DNA from 3 places in the Paenibacillus protaetiae genome. Region 2 is predicted to be linked to each of the others. Evidence: riboswitches for the same ligand, from Rfam matches in the RefSeq annotation. Region 2 holds a riboswitch; each other region holds the start of a gene.

Region 1 (5,244 bases), 1.7 Mb from region 2:
CAACAGCCCGATCCACGATCCGGAGGCGCGCATCCGCTCTTACGAGCTGATTGCCCATGCATTTGGGATGCGGGGCGAATAATAGCGGAGCTGAATTTCAGCCCTGAGCTATAAACAAGCGGCAGCACGGGACATCCCGGTCTGCCGCTTGTTTTGTTGTTATGCGAAGGCCGGCAGCAGGCCTGACGGCTATGTAAACGCCTCAAGCCACTCGCAGCCCTCAGGAAACTGCTGCGATAAAGCGGTTTTCAGCCAAGCTTGCCGCTCCTTGGCTAGCATTGTAAAAAAAACATCTTCTGCATTACCTTTTGCCGCATGTTCCGCACGGGCTTACCAGCCTTGGGCCTGCAGCCGCTCAAGCGTCTCAACCGCATAATCGACCAGACGCCCGACGTCCTCCATCTGCTCTTCATTAATCGTCCGGTTAAACCGGATTTCCGCCGCATTGCGGTAAACCGGCGGCTCGTGCCCGTACTCATAGCTGATCGTCTGAACAGGCGGCAGCGCCGGATTCCATATTTCCTTCAATATTTGATCAATCGTACGGCAAGCCTGTTCGGTTTCCTCCAGCTCCAGATGGAACACGACGCGGAGAACGCAGCCTGGACTAGCCCCCTCCTGCTCCAATATTTCAGCGGCAAGCTCCTTCAGCGATGCATCCAGCACGATTTCCGCCACAGCGTTCCCGCCTCCTTCCGTCAGCCGGAAAGCAATTGCAAAACGCCTCGACATGACGGCCATCTCCAGCAGATCGCTTCTGCCGGTCGCAAGCACCTTGCCGTCCAGATTATCCAGATCGTAAACGGCGTTCTCGAACGCCACTTTCAAATTGTCAAACACAGTAGGATCAAACATGCTGTTTTCACTCCAAGTCATTAATTCATTGTGCAGCTGTATTCCGCTTTGATCCGGTATCGCTGGTACGGGATAATTGGCCGGGTTTCTTCGCGTAGCAACCGGCCGCCGATTTACGTATAATATAGTTCTAACCAATATCGAACGACAGGAGAAAGTTGTGATGAAAATTTACGTCATTCTTTCCTTCCATGAAGATGGAATGGATAATGTATATGTCGGTACGGATGAAGAAAAAGCGCTGTCCTTGAAGCCCGAAGATTTCGAACCTTGCGACGCGCTGTTTGTTGAAATTTGGGAAGACGGCGAAAAAATCGACGACTACCGCCTGGAAACAAAAGTGCAGTAAGCCTGCAGCCCTTCCGCTCCGGCTGCGCTTGCCGCAAATGCAGCTAGCGCTGAATTTACACCGTCCAGCCCGGGCGCTGGTAACAGGTGCGATGCTGCGCCAATCGCCATGCCGCTAATGCCGGCATGGCAGCGGCCTATGTCTTCTCCGGCGCAGCAAACAGCCGCCCGGATCAATGGGCACTATGGCTCCGCACTGGCGGCGCGGACAAGCTATTGCTCCAGGCTGCCGCCTTCAAATGCCGCAATCCGCTCGCGGGCGGTGTCGGGGATTGGCGTGCTTTTGCCAGTGCCTGTATCAATCAGCACGATAGTGCCGCGGCCAGCCGCTTTCAGTTCGCCGTTTGCGGCAAGCGCGTAATGAATGTCGATCGAGGACCGGCCAAGGCGAGCCGCACGCACATGCAGGCGCAGCGGATCTTTTAAATACACCTGCGCCAAGTATTGGCATTCCAGGTCCGCGACCACCGATACCCTTTCCTTCCCGAACAGTGCATCCGTCAAATCCAGATTCTCAAAATAATCGATTCTTCCTTGCTCAAAATACATAAAATAGCTGACATTATTCACATGGCCCAGCATATCCGTCTCACAATAACGAACCTTGATCGGCACATCAAAATGAAACTTTTGCAGCCAGCCTTCCATATCCGGTTGAATGAAGCTGATTTTTTTCATAATCCGCAATCTCCTTCATGCTGCCAATTGTTTACTTGCTTTATTGTAGTGCGATTGCGCATGTTTCGCAATGAACGGCATGCCGAGGATACAAACCCGCTCGCCCTCCGCGCGTGAATGTGTTATAGTGTAAAAGCTGAACAAGTATTCGCGATGCTTGATGTTTTTCCAAAAAGTTCATATCGACTGATTCACTAGGGGTGTCTAACGGCTGAGATGGAGCGCTTGCGTTCCGAACCCTTGGAACCTGATCTGGATTATACCAGCGAAGGGAAGTGGAGTGAGCATGCCTGGTTAGGCCGTCATTTGCGACGGTTTATTTCAAACGGCCCGTTCCTTTCCTTTTGCGGAAAAGAACGGGCCGTTTTTATTTTTTTGACTTGGAGGTACACGAGAAGTGGCAGACACAACGCTGGAAATCGAACAGCTGGACTTCCGCTATGCCGGACGCGGGGCGGAAAGCCGGTATTTGCTCCGCGATGTAAACCTGCATGCGGACGCGGGCGAGTTTGTTTCGTTAATTGGTGCAAGCGGCTCCGGCAAAAGCACGCTGTTTAAGCTGATTGCCGGACTGCTTCAGCAGGACGGCGGCATAATCCGGCTAAACGGCAAGCCGGTTCACAACCGGCTTGGCCAGGTCGCTTACATGCCGCAAAACGACCTGCTGCTGCCATGGCGGACGGTGCTGGACAACTGCCTGCTGCCCATGGAGCTGGCCGGCCGAAAAAAACGCGACCGTGAGCCAATGAAGCAGCAAGTTCGCGGTGTGCTCGCAAGCTTTGGGCTAGCCGGCGTAGAAGCCGCTTATCCCCGGGAACTGTCCGGCGGCATGAAGCAGCGCGCCGCTTTGGCGCGGACGCTGGCCTGCGGCCATGAGCTGCTGCTGCTGGATGAGCCGTTTGGCGCGCTGGATGCGATGACCAAACGCGGCATGCACCGCTGGCTGCTGGAGCTATGGGGCGGCATGAACCAGACCGTGCTGTTTATTACGCATGATTTGGAGGAAGCGCTGCTGCTCAGCGACCGGATTTACGTGCTGGGCGGCGATCATCCCGGAGGCGCAGCCGAAGTGAAGATCGGACTGCCTCGGCCGCGGGATTACCGGATGATCTATGAGCCCAAGTTTATGGAGATGAGACAACAATTGGAGCGGATGCTGGATGAACAAGCGATTTTTTCATAGATGGGCGGAAAATTACGGCCTGTTTCTGCTGCTGCTCGCCGCATTGCTTGCTGCCTGGGAAATGGCGGCCCGCCTCGGCTGGGTCCCTTCGTTTATTTTACCCGCGCCTACTTCCGTCGGCCAGGCGCTGGCGGATGACCGTTCCCTGCTGCTGGGGAAGCATCTGCCTGCAACGCTGCGGGAAGCCGGCTTAGGGTTCGCCGTTTCCGTTGCCATCGGCACGGTATTGGGCGTACTGATGCATACGTCCCGTCTGCTGGCCAAAGCGCTGTACCCGTTTATCGTCATCAGCCAGACGATTCCGCTTATTGCGCTGTCGCCCGTGCTCATCATGTGGCTGGGCTACACCATATGGGCCAAAGCGGCGATCGTTTTTTTGACCGCCTTCTTCCCGGTTGTCGTCAGCACGTACGACGGCCTGTCGCGCAAAAACAACGGATACGCGGAGCTGCTGCTGACGATGGGCGCGACCCGCGCGGAAATATTCCGCAAAGTCAGCGTCCCGCTTGCTCTTCCCGCTTACTTCTCCGGCTTAAAGCTGGCGATCGTGTATTGCGTCGTAGGGGCTACGATCGGCGAGTGGCTTGGCGGCACCGAAGGGCTGGGCTACTTCAGCAAGCGGATGTCGGGCAGCCTCCACACCGATTCCATGTTTGCGGCTATCCTGCTGCTGTCGCTGCTGGGCATTGTTTTATTTGCCGCGGTTGCGGCGCTCGAGCGGCTTATTTTACAGAAAAGGGGTTATGAATGAAATGATAAAATCTTATTTTTACCGAACCGGACCAACCCTGCTTTTATTGCTTGCATGTATGCTTATCCTCGGGGCTTGCGGCACAAACAACGGCAGCACCGCGGGGGCTGGCTCCACTTCTGCCGGGGAGCAGCCGAAACCAAAAGACAAGCTGACCATCATGCTGGACTGGTACCCTAACGCTGTCCACTCCTTCCTGTACGCCGCGCAGGAGCTGGGTTATTTTGCAGACGAAGGGCTGGACGTGCAAATCCAGATGCCTGCCGATACGAATGATGCGCTGAAGCTGGCGGCTGCCGGCAAAGTCGATCTGGCGCTCAGCTACGAACCGCAGGTGCTCATGGCACGCGGCGAAGGCATTCCGGTCAAGTCGGTTGGCGCCGTTGTCCGGCATACGCTGAACCACCTGTTTGTGCCGGAAGGCGGACCGATCCAGTCCCCTAAAGACCTGGAGGGCAAGACGTTGGGCTATTCCTCCATTCCGCTGGAGGAAGCCGTCATCCGCACGATGGTTCAAACCGACGGCGGCAACCCCGACAAGGTGAAGCTGGTTGATGTTGGTTTTGATCTGATCCCGGCCATCGCGACCAAACAGACGGATGCCATTATCGGCGGATTCATTAACCACGAGAAGCTGCTGCTGGCCAAAGAGGGCCATCCGGTAGCCGACCTGGACCCGGCCAAATACGGCGTGCCGGATTATTATGAGCTTGTATTTACGGCAAGCGACGATACGCTTGCTTCCAAATCGGATGCGATCAAACGTTTTATGGCGGCGGCAGCCAAAGGCCAGCAATACGTTAAAGACCATCCGGCGGAAGGCCTCGGCATTCTACTGAAACATGAGGACAAAACAAGCCCGCTGGATAAAGACGTCGAAACCGAAAGCCTGCAAATTCTGCTGCCGCTGATGGATGCCGGAGACAAGCCGTTTGGTTACCAAGATCCGGAATCGTGGGCGAAGGTGCAGGCATGGCTGCAAAGCAACGGCTTGCTGGACCCGTCCGTAAAAGCCGAAGATGCATTCGTCAATTTATAGGATGGTGCAGGCCGGCCATTTTGCATGGTCATAAATCCTCATCCCTTTACAATACGTAACACCATTATAAGGAGGCGTTATTGATGTCTTATTTGAACCTCGTACGTGAACGCAATCCGCTTGTGCACAACATTACGAACCTCGTCGTCACCAACTTTACGGCCAACGGCCTGCTTGCTTTAGGAGCTTCGCCGTTTATGGCTTACGCCCCCGAAGAAGTCGAAGATGTTGCCCGGATATCCGGCTCTGTTGTGCTGAATATCGGGACGCTGGACGAAAATATTATCCATGCCTGCCTGCTTGCAGGGCGTTCTGCGAATACGGCTGGCGTGCCCGTCGTGTTTGATCCGGTTGGCGCAGGCGCAACGCCGTACCGCACGGAAGCGGCCG
Region 2 (5,244 bases):
CGGCCTTGCAAACGGCACCTCGAATTCGTCAAGCACGACTGCAGGCGAAGCCGACAGCACAATAACCCGGTCCGAGAGCAGCAGCGCTTCCTCAATGCTGTGCGTCACCAGCAGCACCGAGCGGCGGTTCTCCTCCCAGATCGACATCAGCCAGCGCTGCATGTTCAGCCGCGTCAGCGCATCCAGCGCGCCAAACGGTTCATCCAGCAGCATAAGCCGCTGCGGCGAAAGCAGCGCCCGCAAAAAAGATACGCGCTGCTGCATACCGCCGGACAGCACGCCGGGGTACGCCTCGGCATAGCTGCCGAGGCCAACTTTATCCAGCCATTCCAGCGCGGATTGCTCAGCATCGCTGCGCTTCATTCCGGCAATATGCAGCGCAAGCTCCACATTGTCCGCCACTGTCCGCCAAGGCAGCAAGGACGCCTGCTGCGGCATATACGATATATGGCCGCGTTTGCCGTTAATGAGCTGTCCGTTTACGCGGATTTCGCCTTCACTCGGAAGCTCAAGCCCGCCAATCATTTGAAACAACGTCGTTTTCCCGCTGCCGGAAGGTCCAACGATCGAGACGAACTCCCCCTCGTGGATATGCAGCGACAAGCCTCCGATGACTTCTTTTGCCGTTTGGCCTTTGCCGAACGTTTTATGTACCCGGGTAATGTCCAACACGGGCTGACGATCCGCTGCTCGCTTATTCACCGCCGCTCACTTCCTTTCTGAACCTGCTTCCAACGGACAAGCAGCCGCTCCGCCAGCGACACAAGCCCATACATCAGCAAGCTGAGAATTACAATAAGAAATACAGCAGCGAATACGCGTGCCGTCTGAAAGCCGTTGGAAGCGAGCAGCATAAAATAACCAAGCCCTTTTTGCGAGCCGATCCATTCTGCTACAACGGCGGTCAGCACGCTGTAGGAGGCAGCGATTTTCAGCCCGGAAAATAAATGGGACACTGCATTGGGCAGCTCCAGCCGCCAAAACAGCTGCCATCTGCTTGAACCGATCATTTCCATATAATTGCGGAGTTTAGGGTCAACGTCATTCAAACCCGCCAGCAACGCAACCGATACAGGGAAAAAACATACCAGCCACATCAAAATCAGCTTTGGCACAATGCCGTATCCAAACCATAACGTCAGCAACGGGCCAATCGCGATGATGGGCACGTTTTGCGACAGGACGAGCAGCGGGTAAATGCCGCTTTTGGCTCCGGGAACAAAATGAAGAAGCGCCGCAAGCAAAAAGCCTGCGCCCACTCCCCCTGCAAAACCCGGCAAAACGAGCTCTATCGTAGCCAGCATATGCTCGCTGAGCCTTGGCCATACTTCCGCGGCTGTTTCAATAATGCGCAGCGGAGACGGCAGCAGCCACTCTCCGGTGCCGGTTACGGTAACGGCGATTTGCCAAGCGGCCAATAGGACGAGTATGACTGCCGCAGGCGGCAGCCACTTTCGCCAGTTCATTTTATTGCCCATCCGGGTATTTCTCCAGCAATGTACCCATCGAAGCGCCATCCGTCGGATTGAACAAAATTTTCACCTGCGAAATAACAGAGGAACAGCCCTGGTCGGTCATCGCTTCATTCATCTGCTGAACGATCATAAGCAGCTTGTGAAGCTCGCCTTCCATCGTCGTCTCCAGCGGCGCGACACGATACGGGACGCCGGATGCTTTAATAATGTCGATGGCCCGGTCGACATATTCGTATTTGCTTGCGCCTTCAGGCGCATTCGGTAAAATTTGAATGCTGACTAATGCATTCGCCATAGTTTTGCATCTCCCTTTTTTCGGATCGTGATCGTTTAAGCTTCTGGCAAAAAGTCGTTCGTGAACGCTTTGTCCGCTTCCAGCTTGCTGTCCAGCAGCTTATGCTCGTACATCCAATCCGCGTAATTTTGCCACACGCTCAGTTTTTGCTCGCCCCAGCGCGGCGCATCGTCCTTGTATTTGTCAGCGAGCCACTTCTGGCTGGCGCGGACAAGGTCCGCGTTTAAGTCCGGTTCAGCTTTGATCAGCACTTCCGCCGCATCGTCCGGATGCTCAATCGCATAGTTGTATCCTTCGGAAGCCGCCTTGACAAACGCCTTGACAATGTCCGGCTTGCTCTTGATCATCGACTCGCTGGTAGCCAGCACCGGCGTATAATAATCCAGCTTATCGCTGTAATCCGTCAAATAAAGCATGTTCAGCTTCTCGCCGCGAAGCTCGGCTTCCACGCCTGTCCAAGCATAATAAATCCAGGCGAAATCGACATCCCGTTTAACCGCTGTAAAAAAGTCCGTATCGCCGATATTCAAAATTTTCACCTTGTTCACATCGGCATGTTTCTCCTGCATAAGCGAGGCAATGACCGCTTCCTCCACCGGAGCGCCCCAGCCGCCGTACGTTTTGCCTTCAAATTTTTCCGGCGAATCAATTCCTTTTGCCGCAGGGGACGCAAACCCCGACGTATTGTGCTGAATCACCGCCGCAATTGATACAAGCGGCACGCCTGCAATCCGGGCCATCGTAACCGACTCTTGGTAGCTGACGCCAAAATCAGCACTGCCGGAAGCGATCATTTTATCGGCGCCGTCCTGGCCGGGCTGCACAATTTCGACATCGAGCCCTTGCTCCTTAAAGAAACCTTTGTCACGGGCCACGTACAGGCCGGTATGGTTCGTATTCGGCGTCCAATCCAGCACAACCTTCACTTTAGTAAGCTTGGCGGAGTCTTCGCCCTGCCCCGCCTCTCCCTTTGTGCTGCCATTGGAACTGCAGCCCGCCAGCATTACGGCAACCGCTGCCGCAGCCGCTAAAAATTTAAACCCCCATGTTCGTTTACGCGTACTCATGTCTCTCTCCCTCTCCTAACGTACTGTTCGCCAATCTTCCAGCTGAACGGGGACCGTGCCCGTACTAGCTCACTCTGATTCATAGAATGGACGCATAGCGGATACGTATACACGGATGCATGCAAAAAAAAGCACCCTTCCGAACCGGAAGGATGCCGTTTATACGCTGCGTATCGCAAAAGCCGCAATTGCCGCATCTTTTCAGAGCAAATAAACGGATGCGTCAACACTTCCTCCGCTGGCATTATCCAGATCAGGTCTACGGTCGAAAACAGGATAGTTTTCCTCTCAGCCCGGTTCCCCGAGCTCCCGTTTGGCTATTTGATTGTATAAAATGAATTATACTGCCTTTACGGCTGATGTCAAACCTTTCTGCTGCCGGCGGGCTCTGTCTCTTAGCTCAGCTTCGCTCTCCAGCTGTTCAACAAGTCAAGCAGCGTCTGCTCCAAAGGGATTTCCGGCTTCCAGCCTGTTCGGGCATGAAATTTCTCATAGCCGGCATATACTGCGGCGGAATCGCTAGGCCGCAGCCGTAAAGGGTCTACCTGTATCTCAATGGACGCCTGGCTGAATGACAACAACATCGTAAGCATCTCATTGACCGAAAGCGCATGGCCGGAAGCGATATTATAAGCTTCTCCCGGTTCGCAGCAGTCCAGCGCGAGCTTATAGGCGCGCACCACATCCCGCACATCGAGAAAATCACGGACAGCCGACAGATTGCCGACATGCAAAATCGGCGGCTTCAGCCCTTTTTCAATTTCTGCAATTTGTTTGGCGAAGCTGGAAGTGACGACATTGTCGCTTCTGCCCGGTCCGGTATGATGAAAGGTGCGTACGATAACGGTATGCAGCCCGTATGTTTTATAATTTTGATAAGCCAGATGCTCTTGCGAAATTTTGCTTACTGCATACGGGTTTAACGGCCGGAACGGATTCGTTTCCTTAATCGGAAGCTCCTCCGGCTTCACATATCCGTATTGCTCGCTGGAACCGGCAATCAATATCCGGCACCCGGGATGGCAAATGCGTATGGCATCCAACAAATGAGCCTGACAGGCGATATTGTTATACAGCGTATCCAGGGAATGATCCCAAGAAGCCGTGACATTGCTGTCCGCCGCCAAATGATAAATATAGTCCGGTTTTGCATCCCGGATCGTATTAAAAACCGTTTCGCGGTCAAGCAGATCGCATGCGTACAGCTGGATGTGATGGAGGATCGGCTTCAGGTTATCCAGCCTGGTGGAGTGGCGGACGGTACCGGATACTTCGAATCCTTGCCGGATTAAATGACTGGCCAAATAGCTTCCTGCAAAACCGGCAATCCCCGTAATAAAAGCTTTCACGGCTTCTTCATCCCTCCATGGCCTGGTTCCGCAGCCGCCAGCAGCTGTTTAATATACTGCTCCTCCGACTTGTGGCACACCAGCAGTCCTTCATCCGTGGATACAATAATGACGTTATTGACGCCGATGACAAGCGTCTTCTTGCCCTCTGTAAAAATAATGTTGTTGCCGGCTTCCAATGTGTAAATATTGTCCGACATTAAATTGCCGTCGGCGTTCCGCTCGAATATGCGCTCCAGCGAAGTCCACGTGCCGACATCATCCCACATAAACCGGATCGGGATCATAAATAAAGCCGGTATTTTCTCCATAATGGCGTAATCAATTGAAAGCCGTGCAAGTGAAACATAAGCTTGCTGAAAGTTTGGATTATCGGCTTCGAAAATTTTCCACATCTCCGGCTGATAACATTCCATGTAATAAGCGATTGTAGACGGCTTCCATATAAATATGCCGCTGTTCCAATACATGCGCGGGTTCTCGATAAGCTCCAGCGCCTTTGCTTTGCTAGGTTTCTCAATAAAAGACGCCACCTCGCAAATATTGCGGCTGCCCGCCGCATAACCTTGCTTAACTTCAATATATCCATAGCCGGTCTCGGCTCTCGTCGGGACGATGCCAAACGTAACAACCGCTTTATCTTGGCGGGCAATAGCTTCCGCTTCCCGAATCGCCGCCTCCAGCAATAACGGTTCATCCATATATTGATCGGAAGGCGCTGTGACGATAACCTCGTCCATTTGAAGCCGGAGAAAATAACGTGCCGCCAGGGCAATGCAAGGCGCGGTATCCCGCTGCTCCGGTTCCAGAATGATCCGGCTGTCGTCCAGCCCTTTCAGCTGTTTCTTCACCAAATCCAAATAACCGGGGTTTACCACAATATAAATATCTTCTTCCGCTACAATCGAACGAAACCGATTATAGGTTTGCTGCAGCATCGTTTCGTCGTCCGATGTCAGCTTTAAAAACTGCTTGGGCATGGCCTCCGTGCTGATCGGCCAAAATCGCGTACCTTTGCCGCCTGCCATAATGACGACCTTCAAAACCAACCACCTCGC
Region 3 (5,244 bases), 1.2 Mb from region 2:
TCGTCTGGGTCGGGAATACCGGACCAACGCCGATGTAATCCGCACCTTGCGCCTCCGCCAGCAGCGCTTCCTCAATGGCATGCGTCGATATGCCGATCATTTTGCCGGGGGCAAGCCTTCTGGCTTCGCTGAGCGAGATATCGCCTTGGCCGAGATGGATGCCGTCCGCATCTGCTTCCAGCGCAATATCGATATAATCATTAACGATAAAAGTCACCCCGTACCGCCGGGTAAGCTCCCGCAGCGCAATCGCCTTCTGGAGCACCTCTGCGCGGCTGCTTGTTTTATCCCGAAGCTGGATAATGTCAGCGCCGCCTTGGATAGCCTCCTCCATGACCCGGATCAAATTACGGCCCGGATGAAATTGCTCGGCGGTTATGGCGTACAAACGAAAATCTTTCATCCTCTGTTCCTCCCCGTTTCTGATGCATGCGCTTTACGCGCCTCCATGCCTCGTTCTCATGCATGCGGCATGCCAGCCTCTACGCCTCATTCTGATGCGTGCGGCTTACACGCCTCTACGCCTCATTCTCATGCATGCGGCATGCACGCCTCAATGCCTCGTTCTCATGCGTGCGGCTTACACGCCTATGTATCTTGCGTAAAGCGTTTTGGCCCGGACCGGATCATCCGTTCCCTGCACAAGCACGCGGCCGTCCGGAAACAGCACAAGCCTTTCGCCTTCCGGCAGCTCTACCCGCAGCAGATACGGATTCAGCTCCGTCTTCACCGCCGCCGGCTTCAGCCGCTCCTGCCACTCCGAGAGCTGCAGCGCCTTGCGGCCTGTAATCTGCACCGTACTTCTGCCGCATAACGATACTGCTCCTTCCGCCTCCTGCTCCTGCAGAGCAGGGTACTGCTTCAGCCCGCAGCAAGGGCAATCCGCAGAAGGCTCGCCAAGCTTCATCTCAAAATGGCGGTTGCTCCATACATCAAACGTTACCAGCGTATTTCTTCTCGCTGAATGTGCCCCTATCAGCACTTTCATCGCTTCCACCGCCTGATACGATGCGACTATGTCCACGACCGGCGCAATGACCCCAATCGTATCGCAGGTTTGGCCGCCGCTGTCCGCAGTCTGGATAAAGCAGCGCAGGCACGGCGTTTCGCCTGGCACCAAGAGCGCGCTCATCCCCTGTGAGCTGACCGCCCCGCCGTAAACAAACGGAATCCCTTCGCGGAAGCAGGCATCGTTCAGCAGAAAACGCGTTTCGAAATTATCCGTGCCGTCCAAAACAAGATCAATGCCGTCCAGCAGCCGGCTGATATGCCGTGCCGTCACATCGGCTACAATGGCATCAATCCGGACATCCGAATTGATGCGCTGCAGCTTCCGCTGTGCGGCAATCGCCTTGGGCAGCCCTTGCGCGGCATCCTCCTCGTCGTACAGCATTTGCCTTTGCAGATTGCTTCGCTCTACAAAGTCGCGGTCGACAATTCGCACGAGCCCTACGCCGGCGCGGACAAGATGATTCGCCAGCACCGTGCCGAGCGCCCCCATCCCGACGATGCACACCGCACTGGCCGCAAGCTTCGCCTGCCCTTCCGGCCCGATCGGGGCAAATCGCATTTGCCGCGAATACCGCTCATCCGGCTGGGCTCCATTTGCTTCATTTGCCTCACCCGCACCGCCAAATTCCCGTATGCTCAAACCGGCCACTCCTCCCGATCGTACGCTTTATCCCAAAATAAATATTCCAGCTTCGACGCCATCACAAAGTGCTCCTCCAGCTTAAGCAGTGCCTGCTCCGGCAGGCCTTCAGCCAGCTCATCCATCAGGCCGATGCACCAATCGGTCAGCTCGCCGAACTCGCTGGAGCTGTACATCTCCACCCACTCGCGGTACAGCGGATGCTCCATTGCAGCAGAACCGGCAGCAAGCTTCAGCCCGATTTCGCGGTAGCTCCACATACAGGGTAATATGACGGCAACGATCTCAGCTAATGTGCCTTGCGCCGCCACCTGCAGCATATACCCGGTATACGCCGTTGTAGCGGGAGAAGGCGGCGTATGGTCCAGCTCTTCGCGGCTGATGCCAAACTTCGCCGCATAGCCCCGGTGCAGCCCCATCTCCACATGCAAAATCGAATAGCTGAGTTCAGCAAACTTTGCCATCCTGTCCGGATCGGAAGCCTTAATGCTGCCGTAAGCGTACATTCTCGCGTAATCCAATAAATAAAGGTAATCCTGCTTCAAGTAAAAAATAAACCGCCCCGGATCTAGCGTTCCGGCGCCAAGCTCCTCCACAAACGGATGGTTGAGGCTGCGCACCCACCATTCTTCCGCCGCCGTGTACAGCCGGCTGCTAAATCTCGGTGTCTGTTTTGCCGCTTCCAGGTTTCCCATTGTTTCTCCTCCTCAGCTTTGACCGCCAGGCAAAAAATGACGAAACATATCCGCAAGGCCGCAGCCGCTCCGCGCAAATAAAAAAAGCCATTCGAGAATACACGAATGGCTTTTGCGCATGCAAAATTCGATATGTTCTCTACGCCAGCATTACCTGGTTCAGATTAACGGTCAGGCAAACTAGTTGCCAATCTCAGCCGGACTTCATCCAGCACCCGTAATTTTTCAGTTCATGTTACTTATTACCACTTTACTATACTCAATAGGAGCAGTTCGAGCAACCTTTTATTTAACAGCCGTATTGCCGATTTCTGCTTCTTCGTCTTCATACCAGGGGTTCAGGTGCACGAGCACCTCTTCCACATCGTCGTGCCGCTCCATAATAACCGACTTGATTTTTTTGGACACGTCATGGCCTTCCTGGATGTTCAGTTCGGCAGGAATGCCGACACGCACATCAATGATGATATAGTGGCCATGCTCCCTTGCGCGGATCAAATCAATCCGTTTCACTTCCGGCACGCTGATGACCAGCTCTTCATATTCGCTTATTTTCTCCGGGGATACCATCCGGTCCATCAAAATATCAACCGCTTCACGGCCCATATCGTTGGACAGCTTCAAAATCAAAAGCGCAACGATCAGCCCTGCGACCGGATCGCCGTATTGCAGCCATACGATGCCGTAATGGTCGCCAATCAGTGCCGCCCCGATACCGGCAACCGCTGCGAGCGATGCGTATACATCAGCCAAGTGGTCATAGGCGGTGGCCAGCAAACTTTTGCTGTTGGTCGATTTGCTTACCTGCATGCAATAGTAATACAGCCAAATTTTCCATACCAATGATACGGCTGCCGCTATTAAAGCGAGCAAGCTTGCTTCCGCCGCCGGATGGAAGAAGGCTTCCACGGAATGATATCCGATAAATAATGCCGCTACAAGCATAATGATAGCTACAATTGCCGAACCAATTACTTCGGCTTTGCCGTGCCCGTACGGATGGTCCCAATCTCTTGGTTTTTTCGCAATAATGGTTGCGCTTAACGCCGCTATTGAAGCAATAACGTCGCCCGCATTATGAATGCCGTCGGCAATGAGCACCTGGCTGCCTGCGAGAACGCCTACAACGATTTTAATGACCGTAAGAAACAAGTTACTGATTAAGCTGATCGTGATCGCTGCCGCGCTGGACGGCTTGCTAGTCTGACTCATTTATTTCTCCTTTTACCCGTTTGCGTATGCGCCATTTAACTGCTGCTCTGGCGCGTTACAGCCGCTTGTACTTTTTTTCAACTGAATCATTATACAAAGCCGATACGGTGTGGGTCTAGAGAAACAGTGTTGCTGTGTGCAAGCACTTTTACGGCAAGGCAACAGACTTTAACGGTGCAAAAACAGTTGCCCTTGTCCAAAAGTAAGCATATGGTAAACAATTGTGCGCCTCGGACATCCATGCTGTCATTATTTTATTTGCTTCATCTTGTTATTGCGTTTGGCTCGGACGTGATTGTACTATAGATCATGCATAGGAAAAAAATGGAATTGTGGGAGGTTATTTTTTGTCTATTATCAACGTTCTGGATCAAGGGTATGTAAGGCTGGTTAATCATATGGGATCGGATCTTACCGTCGTGAATGCCGCTCGGGTGTCATATGCAAAGCAGTCCGAGGAGCTGTCCGAACGGGACATCCGACTAATTCAATTTCTCGCGCGGGAAGGGCATACGTCGCCATTCCGCCACGCTATCGCACAATTTGAAATTTACGCACCTCTGATGGTAGCGAGACAATGGTGGAAATATGTCGTTGGCGCCGCTCATTATGAAGGTACAGGCGATAGCCTGGAGGCATGGAATGAATCAAGCCGGCGGTATATTACCGAAGAGCCGGCATTTTATATTCCGCAAGCAGGTGAATGGAGAGCAAAGCCCGAGAGCTCGAAGCAAGGCAGCGGGGAGCCGATCGCCTGGGAACTCGGCGAGAAGCATACGGAAGCGCTTATGGCCTATGTGGAGCTAGGTATAGCCAACTACGAAGCCGCTTTGCAGGATGGGATTTGCGCCGAGCAGGCCCGGTTATTTCTTCCGTCCTACGGGATGTATGTGCGATGGTATTGGACAGCCTCCGTCCAATCAGTGGCCCACTTTTTATCCCAACGGCTGGAGCATGACGCCCAAAAAGAAATTCAGCTTTACGCGAAGGCTGTACTTGAACTCATTAAACCGTTATTCCCGGTTTCGCTGGAACAGCTTGTGGCGGAAAGCCATCTGGTGCCGCAATCCCATTAGCATCACGGCGACACCTATCATTTACGTCTGAAATAGTACTAATTTACCTGCATGTTATTATCTGAAAATAAGGCTATGTAAATCTTAACGAACAGCTATCTAAGCTCAAACCGTTCAACCCATTGCTTCCAAAAGGCTTGCAGATCAAACCGTTCCGGCCGGTCAAAATACGTCCCCGACAGCTCCAGCTCCTCTATACGCGACAGCCGGAACGCCTGTACTTTCTCTTCCGTCTCCCCGATCAAAAACCAGATGCCGCCTTTGGCGACCAGCCCGTAAGGCTTAAGCTCAAACGTTCCGCCCACCCCGCTTCTCGATGTGTACGCCATCGTTACCGCACGCTGCTCCCAGATCGCTTGCTGCGCCAGCTTTAGGTTGGGCGCTTCCTTATCGCCTTCCCGCCATGAATCCGTATCCAAATGGATACGTTCCTGCAGCCACGCCGCCGCCTTACGCTCCTGCTCCGGCAGCGCCAGCATCAGCTTCTGCAGCGCTGAACGGAATGCTCCGCCTATGCCAAGCTGTTCGTAAACCGAGCCGGTTGCATGCACAAACAGCGACTGGATCTCATCCGTCGTTAACGCATGGAATGGCGATTTATAATGGTCCG

Evidence for each region. Region 2 has a riboswitch for thiamine pyrophosphate ahead of ET464_RS03305 (ABC transporter substrate-binding protein). Riboswitches for the same ligand answer to the same signal wherever they lie in the genome.
Region 1: linked by a shared signal. The riboswitch ahead of ET464_RS11580 (ABC transporter ATP-binding protein) and the one ahead of ET464_RS03305 (ABC transporter substrate-binding protein) in region 2 are both predicted to bind thiamine pyrophosphate.
Region 3: linked by a shared signal. The riboswitch ahead of tenA (thiaminase II) and the one ahead of ET464_RS03305 (ABC transporter substrate-binding protein) in region 2 are both predicted to bind thiamine pyrophosphate.

Annotation. Positions count from the first base shown of each region.
Region 1 covers NZ_CP035492.1:2,484,805-2,490,048, forward strand. Annotated here, with positions in the region: gene ET464_RS11560 (LLM class flavin-dependent oxidoreductase) at 1-82, shown strand, start outside; gene ET464_RS11565 (hypothetical protein) at 331-855, opposite strand; gene ET464_RS11570 (hypothetical protein) at 1,019-1,204, shown strand; gene ET464_RS11575 (acyl-CoA thioesterase) at 1,417-1,881, opposite strand; TPP riboswitch at 2,068-2,172, shown strand; gene ET464_RS11580 (ABC transporter ATP-binding protein) at 2,279-3,064, shown strand; gene ET464_RS11585 (ABC transporter permease) at 3,042-3,815, shown strand; gene ET464_RS11590 (ABC transporter substrate-binding protein) at 3,817-4,854, shown strand; partial or broken gene thiM (hydroxyethylthiazole kinase) at 4,938-5,244, shown strand, end outside.
Region 2 covers NZ_CP035492.1:768,950-774,193, reverse strand. Annotated here, with positions in the region: gene ET464_RS03320 (ABC transporter ATP-binding protein) at 1-702, opposite strand, end outside; gene ET464_RS03315 (ABC transporter permease) at 699-1,478, opposite strand; gene ET464_RS03310 (thiamine-binding protein) at 1,468-1,770, opposite strand; gene ET464_RS03305 (ABC transporter substrate-binding protein) at 1,806-2,837, opposite strand; TPP riboswitch at 3,051-3,160, opposite strand; gene ET464_RS03300 (GDP-mannose 4,6-dehydratase) at 3,233-4,186, opposite strand; gene ET464_RS03295 (mannose-1-phosphate guanylyltransferase) at 4,183-5,229, opposite strand.
Region 3 covers NZ_CP035492.1:1,945,517-1,950,760, forward strand. Annotated here, with positions in the region: gene thiE (thiamine phosphate synthase) at 1-403, opposite strand, end outside; gene ET464_RS08945 (ThiF family adenylyltransferase) at 581-1,570, opposite strand; gene tenA (thiaminase II) at 1,648-2,346, opposite strand; TPP riboswitch at 2,465-2,575, opposite strand; gene ET464_RS08955 (cation diffusion facilitator family transporter) at 2,632-3,558, opposite strand; gene thyX (FAD-dependent thymidylate synthase) at 3,957-4,634, shown strand; gene ET464_RS08965 (helix-turn-helix transcriptional regulator) at 4,730-5,244, opposite strand, start outside.